Regions from separate parts of the Aquabacterium sp. TM01 genome, predicted to be linked through region 1. Evidence: predicted binding sites of a transcription regulator. Region 1 holds the regulator's gene; the other holds the start of a gene.
The links. Region 1 encodes FliA, which starts transcription of late flagellar genes. Its sites were predicted from a motif close to CTAAAGTTTNNNNNNNNNNNGCCGNTA; they were not measured.
Positions count from the first base shown of each region.

Region 1 (7,235 bases):
GAGATCAGCGCAGCCTCGACCGAGCAAAGCGCCGGGGTGTCACAGGTGGGTGAAGCGGTGATGCAGCTGGATCAGGCCACGCAGCAAAATGCTGCCATGGTGGAGGAAATGGCCGCCGCCGCCAGCAGCCTGCGCAGCCAGTCTCAGGACCTGGTGCAGACCGTCGCCGCCTTCAAGGTGGCCGGCCACTGAGCGCAGGCCGCGCAAGCGGCTCAGCTGAGCGCACGTCAGGCACAAAAAAGCCCGCTCTAAGCGGGCTTTTTGTCAGGCGCAGTGGAGACCGTGCCGGCCGGATCGAGCAAGCAGGCTTCGACCACCTGCAGGCCATTGTCCTTGGCAAAGTTCATCACGAAGTCCCAGGCCATGGGTTCGAGCGCGCGCAAGGCTTCGTTGACCACCACACATTTGACGTTGCCCATGGTGGTGGGGACGCAGTAGGGGGAATAGCCGATGTGGGCGCCCTGTCCTTGTGCGGCACCGCCGGGGCGGAAGCCCGACATCACGCCGGCCAGGCGCTCGGCCCAGTCACTGGGACGAAAGGTTCGACCGTTCTGGGTGATGCCCTGAATGAAGAATTCACGTGGCGGGGAGGATTTGGAAAAAGGGGGGAACGTCGACACGGTGGCGCTTCCGACGGCTGCTCAATGGGTGATTGACAGAAAAGAGGGCGACCACCAGATTGTGTCTGGCAGCCACGAACGACAAGGCACAGGCCCCAGCGGGTAGCCGGGCACTGCGCCTTGGCACAGAAGACGTCCGAAACGAGCGTTTCTGTACATGACAGGCCCTCATTGTCGTGGACGTGCGCCCCCACCGCAAGTCCACCCCGCAGAATCCGCACCCGGCGAGTGGGGCTCACGCGCAGGAACGCGCGCGCAAACGGGCACCTTTTACTTAGAATGTCCCTTGGCGCAGTGCCTGCTGCGCCATTTTTCTTTCCTGATGTGAGATTCCTGCCATGAACGCCCCCGTGTCGATGCCCCATGTGATGCCCACTTACGGCCGCCTGCCCATTGCGTTGTCGCATGGCGAAGGCGCTTACGTCTGGGACACCGAGGGCCGACGCTATCTGGATGGCCTCTCGGGCATCGCGGTCAACACCCTGGGGCACAAGCACCCCAAGCTGGTGGCGGCGCTGCAGGATCAGGTCAGCAAGATGATCCACAGCTGCAACTACTACCAGGTGCCGCTGCAGGAAGATCTGGCCCGCTTGCTGGTAGAGCGTTCGGGCCTGACCAATGCCTTCTTCTGCAACTCGGGCCTGGAGGCCAACGAGGCGGCATTGAAGATCGCCCGCAAGTTCGGTCATGACAAAGGCATTCACCGCGCCGAGGTGATCGTGTGCGAGCGCGCCTTCCATGGCCGCTCGATCGCCACGCTGTCGGCCACCGGCAACCCCAAGATCCACGCGGGCTTCGAGCCGCTGGTGGAAGGCTTCGTGCGCGTGCCGTTCAACGACATCGCCGCGCTGGAAGAGGCGGTTGCCACGCACCCGAATGTGACGGCCATCTTCATGGAAACCATCCAGGGTGAAGGTGGCATCACGCCGGCACGCATCGACTACCTGCAAGCGGCCCGCCGTGTGTGTGACGACAAGGGCATCTTGCTGATGCTCGACGAAGTGCAGTGCGGCATGGGCCGCACCGGCAAGTGGTTTGCCTACCAGTGGGCCGGCATCCAGCCGGACGTGATGCCGCTGGCCAAGGGCCTGGGATCGGGTGTGCCCATCGGCGCGGTGGTGTGTGGTCCCCAGGCCGCCCACGTGCTGCAAGCGGGCAACCACGGCACGACCTTTGGCGGCAACCCGCTGGCGATGCGCGCGGGCGTCACCACCATCCAGGTGATGGAAGAAGAACAGCTGCTGTCTCAGGCCGACCGCGTGGGCAAGCACCTGATGGCGGCGCTGCAACGCGAGCTGGGCGGCGTCAAGGGCGTCAAGGAAGTCCGCGGTGAGGGCCTGATGATCGGCCTCGAACTCGATCGGCCTTGCGGTGTGATCCTGACGCGTGCCATGGAAGCCGGCCTGCTGCTGAGCGTGACCGCCGACACGGTGGTGCGCCTGCTGCCACCGCTGATCTTCACCACCGAACAAGCCGACGATCTGGTGGCCATCCTGGCGCCGCTGGTGCGTCAATTCCTGTCTGAAAGCGTGGCCTGACCATGAAGCCCGGATTGAGTCTGATCAAGCATTACCTGCAGTTCAAGGACCTGCGCTCGCAAGAGTACGCCTACCTGTTCGAGCGCGCGGCCATCATCAAGAAGCGCTTCAAGAACTACGAGAAGTACAACCCGCTGGCCGACCGCACGCTGGCGATGATCTTCGAGAAGGCATCCACGCGCACCCGCGTGAGCTTCGAGGCGGGCATGTACCAGATGGGCGGCTCGGTGGTGCACCTGACCACCGATGGCAGCCAGTTGGGCCGCAGCGAGCCGATCGAGGACAGCGCCAAGGTGATCTCGCGCATGGTCGACATCGTGATGATCCGCACCTACGAGCAGGCCAAGCTGGTGAAGTTTGCGGCGAACTCGCGGGTGCCGGTCATCAACGGCCTGACCAACGAGTACCACCCCTGCCAGATCCTGGCCGACATCTTCACCTACATCGAGCACCGTGGCTCGATCGAGGGCAAGGTGGTGGCCTGGGTGGGCGACGGCAACAACATGGCCAACACCTGGCTGCAGGCGGCCGAGATCCTGGGCTTCACGGTGCACGTGAGCACGCCCAGCGGCTACGAGATCGACCCGGACGTCGCGGGCATCCAGTCCACCGACTGCTACAAGGTGTTCAAGGATCCGATGGACGCCTGCCGGGGCGCCGATCTGGTGACCACCGATGTGTGGACGTCCATGGGCTACGAGGCCGAGAACGAAGCGCGCATGAAGGCGTTTGCGGACTGGTGCGTGGACACCGAGATGATGGCCGTGGCCAAGCCCAATGCGCTGTTCATGCACTGCCTGCCCGCCCACCGCGGCGAGGAAGTCGAGGCCGAGGTCATTGATGGCCCGCAGTCGGTCGTGTGGGACGAGGCCGAGAACCGCATGCACGTGCAGAAGGCACTGATGGAGTACCTGCTGCTGGGGCGCATTGGCTGATTGGCTCGGCTGGCTTCCTCACGAAAAAGGGACTCATGCGTGAGTCCCTTTTGCATGGTGTCGTGGGTTTCGGTCAACGAAGCGCGGACACCGTGGCCTGGGTGTTGAACACCGACACGGCGGCGATGAGCTCGTCGGATTGCTGACGCAGGCGCTCGGCGGCGGCCGCCGTCTGCTCCACCATCGCGGCGTTTTGCTGCGTGGTCTGATCGAGCCGGCTGATGGCCAGGTTGATCTGGCCGATGCCCTCGTTCTGCTCGGAGCTGGAGACGGTGATCTCGCTGACCAGGGTGCTGACGCGACGCACCTGCTCGACGACCTCGCCGATGATCTCGCCAGTGTTGCCGACCAGGCTGCTGCCGGAGTCCACCTGTTCGACGCTGCGGGTGATGAGTTGCTTGATCTCCTTGGCTGCTTCGGCACTGCGCTGGGCCAGGTTGCGCACCTCGCTGGCCACCACGGCAAAGCCCCTGCCCTGCTCGCCGGCCCGCGCGGCCTCCACGGCCGCGTTCAGCGCCAGGATGTTGGTCTGGAAGGCAATGCCGTCGATCACCCCGATGATGTCGGTGATCTTGCGGCTGGACTGCTGGATGCCGGACATGGTGTCCACCACCCGGTGCACGGCCTCGCCGCCGCGGGCGGCCACGTCGGAGGCCTGCCCCGCGAGGTGGTTGGCCTGGTGGGCGTTGTCCACGCTGGCACGGATGGTGGAGGCGATCTCTTCGACGGAGGCGGCAGTTTGCGCGATGCTGGCGGCAGCGTCCTCGGTGCGACTGCTCAAGGACTGGTTGCCGTGGGCGATGTCGCCGCTGGCCTGCCGGATGGCATCGGCCGAACGGTTCACCTGAAGGATCGCGGTTTCGATGTGCTGCAAGGCGTCCACCAGTTTGCGGCTGACTCGCCCTTGGGCTGACAGGTGCGACACCTGCAAGTTGACCGTGCCGTCATCGCCCTGAATCTGCTCGACGATGCGCATGAGTTCTTCGGCGGTGGCGAAATCAGCCCGGGCTCGCAAAGCCAGCAGAACCAGCACGACCGATTCCACAACGACGTAGACGGCGTGCTCGACCACCCGCATGAAGCTGGGTTCGGTGAAGCACATAGGGCCCCAGCCCCAGGTCTGGAACTGGTTGAACGTCAGGTGGTGGATGGCGATGGCCACGGCCCCCGCGATGACCGCCACGCTGCTGCGGTAGACCACCAGGCAGGCCAGGAAGGCGAAGACGGCGAAGTGGGCCTCGCTGTGGCCGCGGGCGACGTGGATCATCAGCCCGACCATGGTCATGCCCAGCACCGGCAAGGCGATCCGGCTGAGTGTCCCAGCCTTGGACCAGGCGGCCACGCCCAGCGACAAACCCATGAACACCAGGCCGAGCACCAGGCCCAGCATCAGGTTGTTGTAGATCCAGCCGTAGGCCAGGGTGCCGATGAACACGGCGGCGATGCCCCACAGCACCACGATGTCGTGGCGGTGGAAAAGATAGCCTGGAGAGGAGTTTGCGCGCATGAAGGGTCCTTTTTCCGGGCGAATCTTAGAGGGTCAACCCTGAACTCGCGCGGCAATAAGCACGCTCATGGACGAAATCAGAAACATGCCCGCCATGACCTTGATTTGAATCAGGTCACAAGGTGGAATTCACCACTCGCGCAACTTGACGCGCAGGCGGGCGATCGACTGGCTGTGGAGCTGGCAGACGCGCGACTCGGTCACGCCCAGCACGGCCGCGATTTCCTTGAGGTTCATGTCCTCTTCGTAATAGAGGCTCATGACGAGCTGTTCGCGCTCGGGCAGTTTCTTGATCGCCTCGACCAGGGCGTGGCGCATGCGATCGTCCTGCAGCAGGTGCTGGGGGTCGCTGCCGCTGTCGGCGACGTGGCGGTCGAGGAAGTCGTGGTCGCCGTCGTCACCGCTCATGTCTTCGAGGTAGATGAGCTGGGTGCCACGCACCTTGCCGAGCATCTCCTGGTAGTCGTCCAGGCTCAGGCCCATCTCGGCGGCGATCTCGCTTTCGTGCGGGGCGCGCCCCAGGCGCTGCTCCAGACGGTGAACCGCCTTTTCGATGTCACGCTGTTGCTTGCGGGTGCCCCGGCTGAGCCAGTCGGCGCCACGCAACTCGTCGAGCATGGCGCCGCGGATGCGCTGGGTGGCAAAGGTTTCGATCTGCACGCCTTGCGCCGGGTCGAAGCGGCTGAGCGCGTCGGCTAGGCCGATCATGCCGACCTGGATCAGGTCATCGACCTCGACGTTGGCGGGCAGTTTGGCCATCATCTGGTGCGCGAGACGCCGCACCAGCGGGCTGTACTGCCGCAGCATCGCGTTGACGTCGAGACGTCCCTTGGCTGAGTACGTGCTGGGTTCCATGTACATCAATTATGGGCCGAGGCAACGCGGGCCGGCAAGGCCGAGCCCGGGGAAGTGAGGTGTTCGAACGCCGAATCGCCCAGGCTCAGGGGCAGCGCGCCATGCAACAGGGCGGCGGCCATCTCCATGAAGTGGGGGTCGGGGTCGGCGGTGGGGGCTTGCCGCGGGTCGAGCTGGTGGGCGCTGCGCTGGACCACACCCAGGAAGTCGTCGGCGCAGCGCGCCAGGCGTTGGGCCACAGGTTCGGCCTGGGCGCTCTCGACGGGAGCACACACGAGCAGGTCGTAGCTCATCCAGCCGCCGCGCTGGCTGAGGATCTTGACCGCGGCGTAGGCATCGGTGAGGCCCTCGGCCATGTCGTTGGTGAACACCAGCGGACGCAGCGAGAAGCCACGCGAGGGCTGGCCGAACAGGCGCACGATTTCGCTGGCCGAGGCGTGCACGAGCACCACGTCGCTGCGGGGCGAGGCATCGGCCAGGGCAGGCAAGAGGCTGGCGCAGGAGCCGCGGGCGTCGGCATGGCGCAGAGGCAGGCCCCGAGCGGCCATGTAGCTGACCTGGGTGGAGAGCGTCTCGATGCCTTCGGCCAGATCGAACTCGACCAGTTCGCTGGGGGCGCGGGCCTGGTCACTGGCGTCCACCACCAGGGTGTTGAGCCCGAAGCTGGCGTAGGCGGCGCACAGGCGCTCGAGCACCAGGCCACCGCAACCCGAGCGGCCATTGGCCACGACGGGGATGAAGCGCAGGACGCGCGAGACAAACATCTGCCGCAGCCCTTGCGCCTGGTCGACAGGAGGCTGGGCGCGGGTGCTGGCAGAGCGAGCCTGGGGGCGGGCGTGGCGTGTCATCGGCGCAGTCTGGAAATGGCGTACGAGCGTTCAGTGAACGGCGGCACCTCACATGGCGCGGGCGGACGTCTGGGATTCGGTGGGGCTGGGGGTCGAGAAGACCAGGCTGACCTCGGTGGGGTCGAGGCGGTAGGCCGGGTTCAGGCTGGCGCGCAAGGCGCGATGCACCAGGGCCTGCGAGGACAGGCGGTGCCAGTCTTCGGGCACGCGCTGGCCGTTGGCCACGCCGACCACCTTGAGCTTGTGGCGGATCAGGGCGTCCAGGGCCGGGCCGAGTTTGACGGCCTCGTCGAGCTTGGACAGGATGACGCCGGCGCAGGCATCGGCCTGGTAGGCGTGCATCACGTCTTCGATGGCGTCGCCCTGGGCAGCGGTGTTGATGACCAGCAGTTTCTTGATGCTGGGGTGGGCCAGCAGGTCGAGCAGTTCCTTGGTGCGGCCATCGCGTTGGGCCATGCCGGCGGTGTCGATGAGGATCATCTTCTTGCCGGACAGCAGCTCCAGCAGGTCTTCCAGCGCGGCGCGGTCGTGGGCCATGTGCACAGGCACGCCCAGGATGCGGCCGTAGGCGCGCAGCTGTTCGTGGGCACCGACACGGTAGGCGTCCAGGGTGATGAGGCCCAGGTTGGAGGCACCGTGCTTGGCGGCGAAGGTGGCGGCCAGCTTGGCGGTCGAGGTGGTCTTGCCCACGCCGGTCGAGCCAATCAGGGCGAACACGCCGCCCTGGTCTTCGATGGCGCGCTCACGGTCAGCGGTGTTCAGGTTGCGTTGCAGCACCTGGGTGGCCCACTGCACTTCGTCATGCGTGCCGTCGATGACTTCGGCGGGCATGGCGTCCAACATCTTGCGGATCAGCACGGCAGAGAAACCGCCGTCGAGCAGCTTCTGGGCCAGCGCAGCCTGCGCGGGGGTGCGGCCGAGCTTTTCGACGA
Region 1 is NZ_AP046529.1:3,145,025-3,152,259, forward strand. It holds gene AC3WW4_RS14550 (methyl-accepting chemotaxis protein) at 1-192, shown strand, start outside; gene AC3WW4_RS14555 (DUF3579 domain-containing protein) at 249-620, opposite strand; gene AC3WW4_RS14560 (aspartate aminotransferase family protein) at 959-2,158, shown strand; gene argF (ornithine carbamoyltransferase) at 2,161-3,093, shown strand; gene AC3WW4_RS14570 (methyl-accepting chemotaxis protein) at 3,167-4,600, opposite strand; gene AC3WW4_RS14575 (RNA polymerase sigma factor FliA) at 4,730-5,455, opposite strand; gene AC3WW4_RS14580 (flagellar biosynthesis protein) at 5,461-6,303, opposite strand; gene flhF (flagellar biosynthesis GTPase FlhF) at 6,352-7,235, opposite strand, start outside.

Region 2 (7,235 bases), 2.0 Mb from region 1:
AAATCAGAGTGCAGCAAAGAGCCGCATCATGGATGCAGACTACGCCGCAGAAACCGCCAACATGTCGCGCGCGCAGATTCTGCAGCAGGCGGGCAATGCCATGATTGCCCAAGCCAACCAGTTGCCACAGCAGGTTCTCAAGCTGCTGCAAGGCTGATCGCCTTGACGGGGGTGCAGGCTCTCAAGTTGTCTCCAAGCATGCCGATAAAGACAGTGCTGGACTCAGCGCCACAAAGCTTTAGGATGGCTGATCAGAGGATTACCTGCTCCACCGTGAAGGATTGACATTATGGCTACCACTTCGTCGACATCATTCAGTGCGGCCACCATCAGCTCCCTGGGCGTAGGTAGCGGCTTGGATGCTGAGAGCATCGTCACCAAGTTGGTTGCGCTGGAGCGTCAGCCCATCACGCAACTCAAGGCCGAAGCCACCAAACTTCAGACCAAAATTTCAGCTTACGGTAAAGTTCAGTCTGCGGTTTCCACACTCAAGGATGCGGCGCAAAAGCTGACAAGCCCCGACATCTGGCAGAGCACATCTGCAAAATCAGCAGACAGCACAGCCGTCAGTATTGCCACGACCACGGGAGCTGCTACCGGCAATTACAACGTCACCGTATCAACCCTGGCGGCCAGTCAGTCAGTGGTTAGCAACAAGGTGTTTGGCGCCGCTACCGATCTGGTTGGCGCAGGCACCTTGACCATCGACATGGGCACATGGGCGGGCGGCAATTTCACGCAGAAGAGTGGCAACACGCCTCTGTCCGTGACGGTCCAGGCCACAGACTCCCTGGAGAGCGTGCGCGACAAGATCAATGCCCTGGGCTCTGGCATCTCGGCGTCGATCGTTAACGATGCCAATGGTGCTCGCCTGGTGATGACGTCCAAGGAAACGGGCATAACCAATGGCTTTCGCATTCAGGTCACCAATGATCAGGATGCCAACAACACCGACGGACTGGGTTTGTCCGCCCTGGCCTATGACCCTAAAAACGGCGCCAACGGCACCACCCTGAACCAAGCACCATCAGACGCACAGGCCACCATCAACGGCATCGCGATCCGCTCCAGCTCCAACACCTTTTCAAATGTCCTCAGCGGCATCTCGCTCACGGTCGGCAAGGTCACCACGGGGCCCGTCAGTGTGTCGGTCGGACAGGACACGACCAGCATTGCCACCGCCATCACTGACTTTGCCAACGCCTTCACGTCGCTGACCAATTTGCTCAAGACGAACACCAAATACGACGAAGGCACGAAAACCGGCGGCACACTCCAGGGCGACAGCATGGCCGTGGGCACACTCAATCAGTTCCGCGCCCTGCTCGGCAGCTCCACCTCTGGATCCGCCGTGTTCACCACCTTGTCTTCTATCGGCCTGGAGAGCAAGGGCGGCGGCACAATGACCGTGAACACCACCAAGCTCAACGATGCACTGAATAATCTGACCGAGGTGAGAAAGCTGTTCGCCAACACGGACGCTGTGGACCCCAGCAAGAACGGCTTCGCGACCCGAATCAACACCCTCGCCAGCAACCTGCTAAGCACCGATGGTTTGTTCACCACTAAGACAACGGGACTGAACAGCTCAGTCAAGTTGAACGAAAAGCGCCAGGAGCAGATTGATGCGAAGGCTGCCTTGTATGAAAAACGCCTGCGCGCTCAGTACACAGCCCTTGACAAGGCAATGGCCAGCATCAGCTCGCAGGGGAACTACGTCTCACAGATGATTTCGGGCTTGAACTCAAATTCGTAACACTTTGCACTTGAGCCCTCAAGTTGACGGAAAAACATCCGAAATCGTAAACATCTAGGAGTTTTCTGATGGCGCCTTGCCATTGCTCCTCTTTCAGGTGTCTTGCGATATTGGGGTTCATCATGGCGACCATCTCATCAGCGGGTGCAAACGAGGGCGTTGATCTCACGAAAGTGATGAGTAACGCCACGTCGACACGCCTGAAAGCGGGGGCGCAACGCCCACCCCAAGTTGAGGATGTTGCTGAGATTTCATCTGACGGCATGCGGCAAAGTGCCATCACTGCACTGGCCGAAGCGGCATCGCAGTTGGCCAGCAAAACACTGTGGTCATCCACCGTCGCCTCTTCCAGCGCCCCGGATGCTGTCACCGCACGTAGCAATGCCCAGACGTCCGCTGGAACCTCTCAGGTCGAGGTGAGCCGACTGGCGTCCGCCCAAGTCATCAGCACCGCCACGTTTTCATCGCTCTCCACCGTCGTTGGGCTGGGTACACTGAACATCGAAATGGGTTCGTGGGACGTGCCACCCACCACCTTCGCCACCAACCCCAACTGGCCCAAGGCCAATGTGGTGCTTGGCCCCAAAAACGACACGCTGGATCGCGTGCGCGATAAGATCAATGCTGCGGGGCTTGGCGTGGTAGCCACCGTTGTGTCCGACGCAACCGGCTCCAGGCTGGTGCTGCGCTCAACTGGCACGGGGGTGGACAATGGCTTCAGGATCACGACGGAAGAGGCCGCGCCCGCTGAAAGCGGCTCAGACGTCGCCGCCCTGAGCGCGCTGGGTTTCGACCCCTCGTCAGCTGGAAAGGGCGGTATGCAATTGCTGCAATCGGCCAGCAATGCCCAGGTTCGGATCAACGATGAATCGGTGGAATCCCCGCTGAATTTGATCGAGAGCCGGGATGGCTTGAGCCTGGTGCTGAAAAACCCCACCGATGCACCCGCCACCATCAACGTGATGTCTGACCAAGCGGGCATACAACGGGCTACCCAGAACTTTGCGCAGGCCTACAACGCCCTGCAGAACCTGGGTGGCAGCGTGGCCAGTACGGTTCACCGCGGCGCGGAGAGCCTGCTCGGCACATCGGGTCAGCCCACCGAACTGGGTCGCACCCTGGCACAAATGGGTATGACACGCACACCTGAAGGCGAGTTAAAGATCGACACGCAGCAGTTGACCACTGCCTTGCAGCAGAATTCCGCAACTGTGCGCCAAAGCCAGACAATGCTGGCGCAAGAGGTTCTGGCCGACCTTCCGGCTAGCCCGAACGTAGCCTCGCCAGAGGCTGGCGCACGTGTCCAGCCCAACGCCGATCTGGCTGCGAGCACCCCCAGCAGCACGGCTGGCACCTTGCGTCGCCAGCGTTTGCTGGACCAGTACCAAGGCATGCCCACCCCAGCCGGAATGGAGGACAATGAGCCGTCTTTCCTGCCAGTTGCCTCACGTGCATAAGCCGGAACTGCTGCCTTTTTGAGGCCTGTTTCTATGGCATCAAGCAGGCATAAAGGGGTCAAGCTACAGTGCTTGCTGCCGATAACAAACACAACGCTGTTATCAGCACCACCCGCACGAGATCAACGATGTACGCCACAGCCACAGGTTCATCAGCCAGCATGTTCAGCCAGCGAAACATGAGCAGTGCTTATCGCCGCATTGACGTCGAAACTGGCGTCAATGGTGCGTCCGGCCATCAACTCACCACCATGTTGCTCAATGGCGCGCTGGAAAGCATCGCGCAAGCACGCGGCGCCATGATGAACGGCCAGATTGAGGCCAAATGCAAGGCCATCACGAAGTCTGTCAGCATCATCGACGAGGGTCTTAAGGCCAGCCTGAACCTCGCCGAAGGGGGCGATTTGGCTCAGCGACTCAATGATCTGTACGGCTACATCACCACCCGCCTGACCCAAGCCAACCTGCGTAACGACCCAGCCGCTTTGGAAGAGTGCGCGAACCTGCTCATTCCCATCCGCGACGCCTGGGTGGCCATCGCACCCACCTCCGACGCCCCCGCCTCCACCGCAGCCATGAGGATCCAAGCATGAACGCCCCTGACCTCATCACCGCCCGCGAAACCGAACAGCTCTCCCACAACCTGCTCGGCTACTACGAGGGCATCGAATCCGCCAGCCAGGACATGCTGCAAGCTGCCCGCACCGGCGACTGGGACACCGTGGTCAAGCTCGAAGGCGCCTGCGCCGTGCTGATCGCCCAACTCAAGCACGCCTCCGAAAGCTGCTCCCTCGGCCGCGACGAGCGCGCACTCAAGAGCCGCATCATGCAGCGCATCCTCTTCAACGATGCGGAAATCCGCACACTCAGCGAGCCATGGCTCAACGATCTCAGCCGTATGATGGGCACTTCCATAGACCCCAAGAAGATGCACTGAGTATCTCGATCCTGGACGATGAGCAAACCGTTGAACGACCGCGCGCAGGCCAGCGCGCTGGATGACTACCGCATCACGTCCACCGTCGAGATCTTCGACCTGCTGCGCCAGGTCGAAGCCTCCCGCACCCTGGTCACACTCAGCAGCCCCGAAGGGCACAGCTACACCACACTGATCTGGCAGATCGAGCCCGATCGCGGCGTGGTGGGTTTCAGTGGCGAAGGCAACCACGCCGGCCTGCGTGCCCTGCTCGAATCGGAAGAGGTCACGGCAGTCGCCTACCTCGACAGCATCAAGCTGCAGTTCGACCTGGAAGGCCTGGTGCTGGTGCACGGCGACCAGCACATCATCAACGCCCGCTACCCACGTGAGCTGTACCGATTTCAGCGGCGCACCAGTTTTCGCGTCAAGCCTGCGGTCAGCGCACTGCCCACCGCCCATTTCGCTCATCCCCAACACCCCAAGACCACCCTGGCCTTGCGTGTGCTGGATGTGAGCTTGGGCGGCATGGCCCTGTTCCTGCCCGAAGACACGCCGGCCATTGCCGACGGCACCCGCATCCCCTCGTGCAGCCTGCGCCTGGATGACGACACCTGGCTCGATGTGAGCTTCGTCATGCGCCACGCCACGCCCAACCACCCGGAGACTCGGGGCGCCCGCCTGGGCTGCGAGTTCGTCAACCTTCAGCAAGGCGAGCGCGACCTCCAGCACTACATCAATCAGACGCAAAAGCGCCAACTCGCCCTGGCCGCGCGCAAGGTTTGATCCCAAGGGGGCCCCAGGTACGCTGGCGGCTGATAGCATCGCCACATGACCGTGTCTGCCCCCCTCTCCAAGCCCTGGGTGATCGCCACCCGTGAAAGTCGCCTCGCCCTGTGGCAAGCCGAGCATGTCCAATCCTTGCTGCAAACGCGCTTTGGCCGAACGGTCACGCTGCTGGGCATGACCACCAAGGGTGACCAGATTCTGGACCGCGCCCTCTCCAAGGTCGGCGGCAAGGGCCTGTTCGTCAAGGAACTCGAAGTGGCCCTGGAAGAAGGCCGCGCCGACCTTGCCGTGCACTCCCTCAAGGACGTGCCCATGGAGCTGCCCGACGGCTTCGCGCTGGCCGCCGTGCTCGAGCGTGAAGACCCGCGCGATGCCTTCGTCTCCAACCAGCACGCCAGCCTCGATGCCCTACCCCAAGGCGCCGTGGTGGGCACCTCCAGCCTGCGCCGCATGGTGCAGTTGCGCGCCCGCCGCCCCGACCTGAAGATCGAAGCCCTGCGTGGCAACCTCGACACCCGCCTGCGCAAGCTCGACGACGGTCAATATGACGCCATCATCCTGGCAGCCGCCGGCCTCAAGCGCCTGGGTCTGGCCGAGCGCATCCGCGAGCACATCGACACCACCGTGATGCTGCCCGCTGCAGGCCAAGGCGCCCTGGGCCTGGAAATCCGCAGCAATCACGGCGAGCTGCCCGAGGCCCTGGCCACCCTGGCGCACACCCCCACCTGGCTGGCCACCCTGGCCGAACGCGGCGTATCCCGCGCCATGGGCGGCAGCTGCTCCATGCCGCTGGCCGCCTTTGCCGAGTGGCAACCCGGCCCGTCCGACGACAGCGCACCGGTGCTGGTCTTGCGCGCCCTGCTGGGCCACCCCGAGCAGCCCTTCCTCGTTCAGGCCTCGACCAGCGGTCGCCCGCGCACGGCCGACGAGGCCGACGCCCTGGGCCGCCAGATCGCTGCCCAGCTGCAAGCCCAGGCCGGCGAAGACTGGCTGGCCGCACTGTAAGCCGTGCACGCCGTGGCACCGCTCCGCATCCTGGTCACCCGCCCGCAGCCTCAGGCTGACGAATGGGTGCAGGCGCTGCGTGAGCACCAGCTCGATGCGTATGCCCTGCCGCTCATCGCCATAGAGGCGCCGGCCGACCCCGCCCCGGTGACCGAACTCTGGCACCACCTGGCGCAGCAACGCCTGCTGATGTTCGTCAGCCCCGCGGCAGTGGACTGGTTCTTTCGACTGCGCCCGCCGGGCACCCTCTGGCCCGCCGACACCTTGGCGGCCGCCCCTGGCCCCGGCACGGCGCGCCAACTGATCGAGGCAGGCGCCGCCTACAGCCTGGCCCCCAGGCAGATCCTGAGCCCCCAGGCCGACGCCGAGCAGTTCGACTCCGAATCGCTTTGGCCCGCGCTCGCCCCTTTGAACTGGCAGGGCCAATCGGTCTGCATCATCAGCGGCGGCGACCATCAAGAGGCACGCGGACGCACCTGGCTGGCCGAACAACTGCGCGCGCAGGGTGCCCAGGTGAACGCCCTGCTCTGCTACCAACGCGGCCCCGGGCACTGGACTCCCGCCCAGCAAGCCCTGGCGCGCGCCGCCCTGGCCGCGCCCAGCGCCCATGTGTGGCTGTTCAGCAGCTCCCAGGGCATCGAACACCTCGTCGCCCAACACCTGCACGCACTCCCCTCGTGCCCGAGCACCGACTGGTCACAGGCCCGCGCCCTGAGCACGCACCCCCGCATCACTGAACGCGCTCACGGTTTGGGCCTAACCCACATCCTCGAAACCCGGCCCACCTTGCAAGCAGTGGTGGCCGCACTACGCCCCCTGTCCGCATTTCAGGCTGGCGTCGATACAATCAAATCACTGTGAACGAGCCATCCCCCCCCACCCCTGAAGCCCTGCCCGCCCCCGTGGCGCCGCAGGTCGAACAAGACCTCACCCCGACGCACGCCCCGGCCGAGTGGGTGCGCTGGGCCGTGCTTGTGCTGAGCCTGACCTCGGCCGGTGGCCTGTGGCTGGCCTGGCAAGCGCAGTCGCGTGTGCAGGGCCTGGAGCAAGAACTGGTGCGCCGCCAGCAAAGCAGCCAAACGCAGGCCACCGAAGCCCACCTGCTCGCACGTCAGGCCCAGGAGCTCTCACGCGAATCGGCCGCCCGCACCGCCCTGCTGGAAAGTCGGCTGGCCGAGGTAGCGCTGCAGCGCACTCAGGTCGAAGACCTGATCAAGACACTCAGCACCTCGCGCGACGAAAACCTGCTGGCCGACCTCGAAGCCAGTCTGCGCGTGGCCACGCAACAAGCATCGCTGACCGGCAGCGCCGA
Region 2 is NZ_AP046529.1:1,169,634-1,176,868, reverse strand. It holds gene AC3WW4_RS05460 (flagellin N-terminal helical domain-containing protein) at 1-157, shown strand, start outside; gene fliD (flagellar filament capping protein FliD) at 290-1,756, shown strand; gene fliD (flagellar filament capping protein FliD) at 1,825-3,213, shown strand; gene fliS (flagellar export chaperone FliS) at 3,393-3,806, shown strand; gene AC3WW4_RS05440 (flagellar protein FliT) at 3,803-4,150, shown strand; gene AC3WW4_RS05435 (flagellar brake protein) at 4,169-4,915, shown strand; gene hemC (hydroxymethylbilane synthase) at 4,961-5,923, shown strand; gene AC3WW4_RS05425 (uroporphyrinogen-III synthase) at 5,936-6,784, shown strand; gene AC3WW4_RS05420 (uroporphyrinogen-III C-methyltransferase) at 6,781-7,235, shown strand, end outside.
Region 2: the regulator FliA is predicted to act here: its motif matches at 3,271-3,297, upstream of fliS (flagellar export chaperone FliS).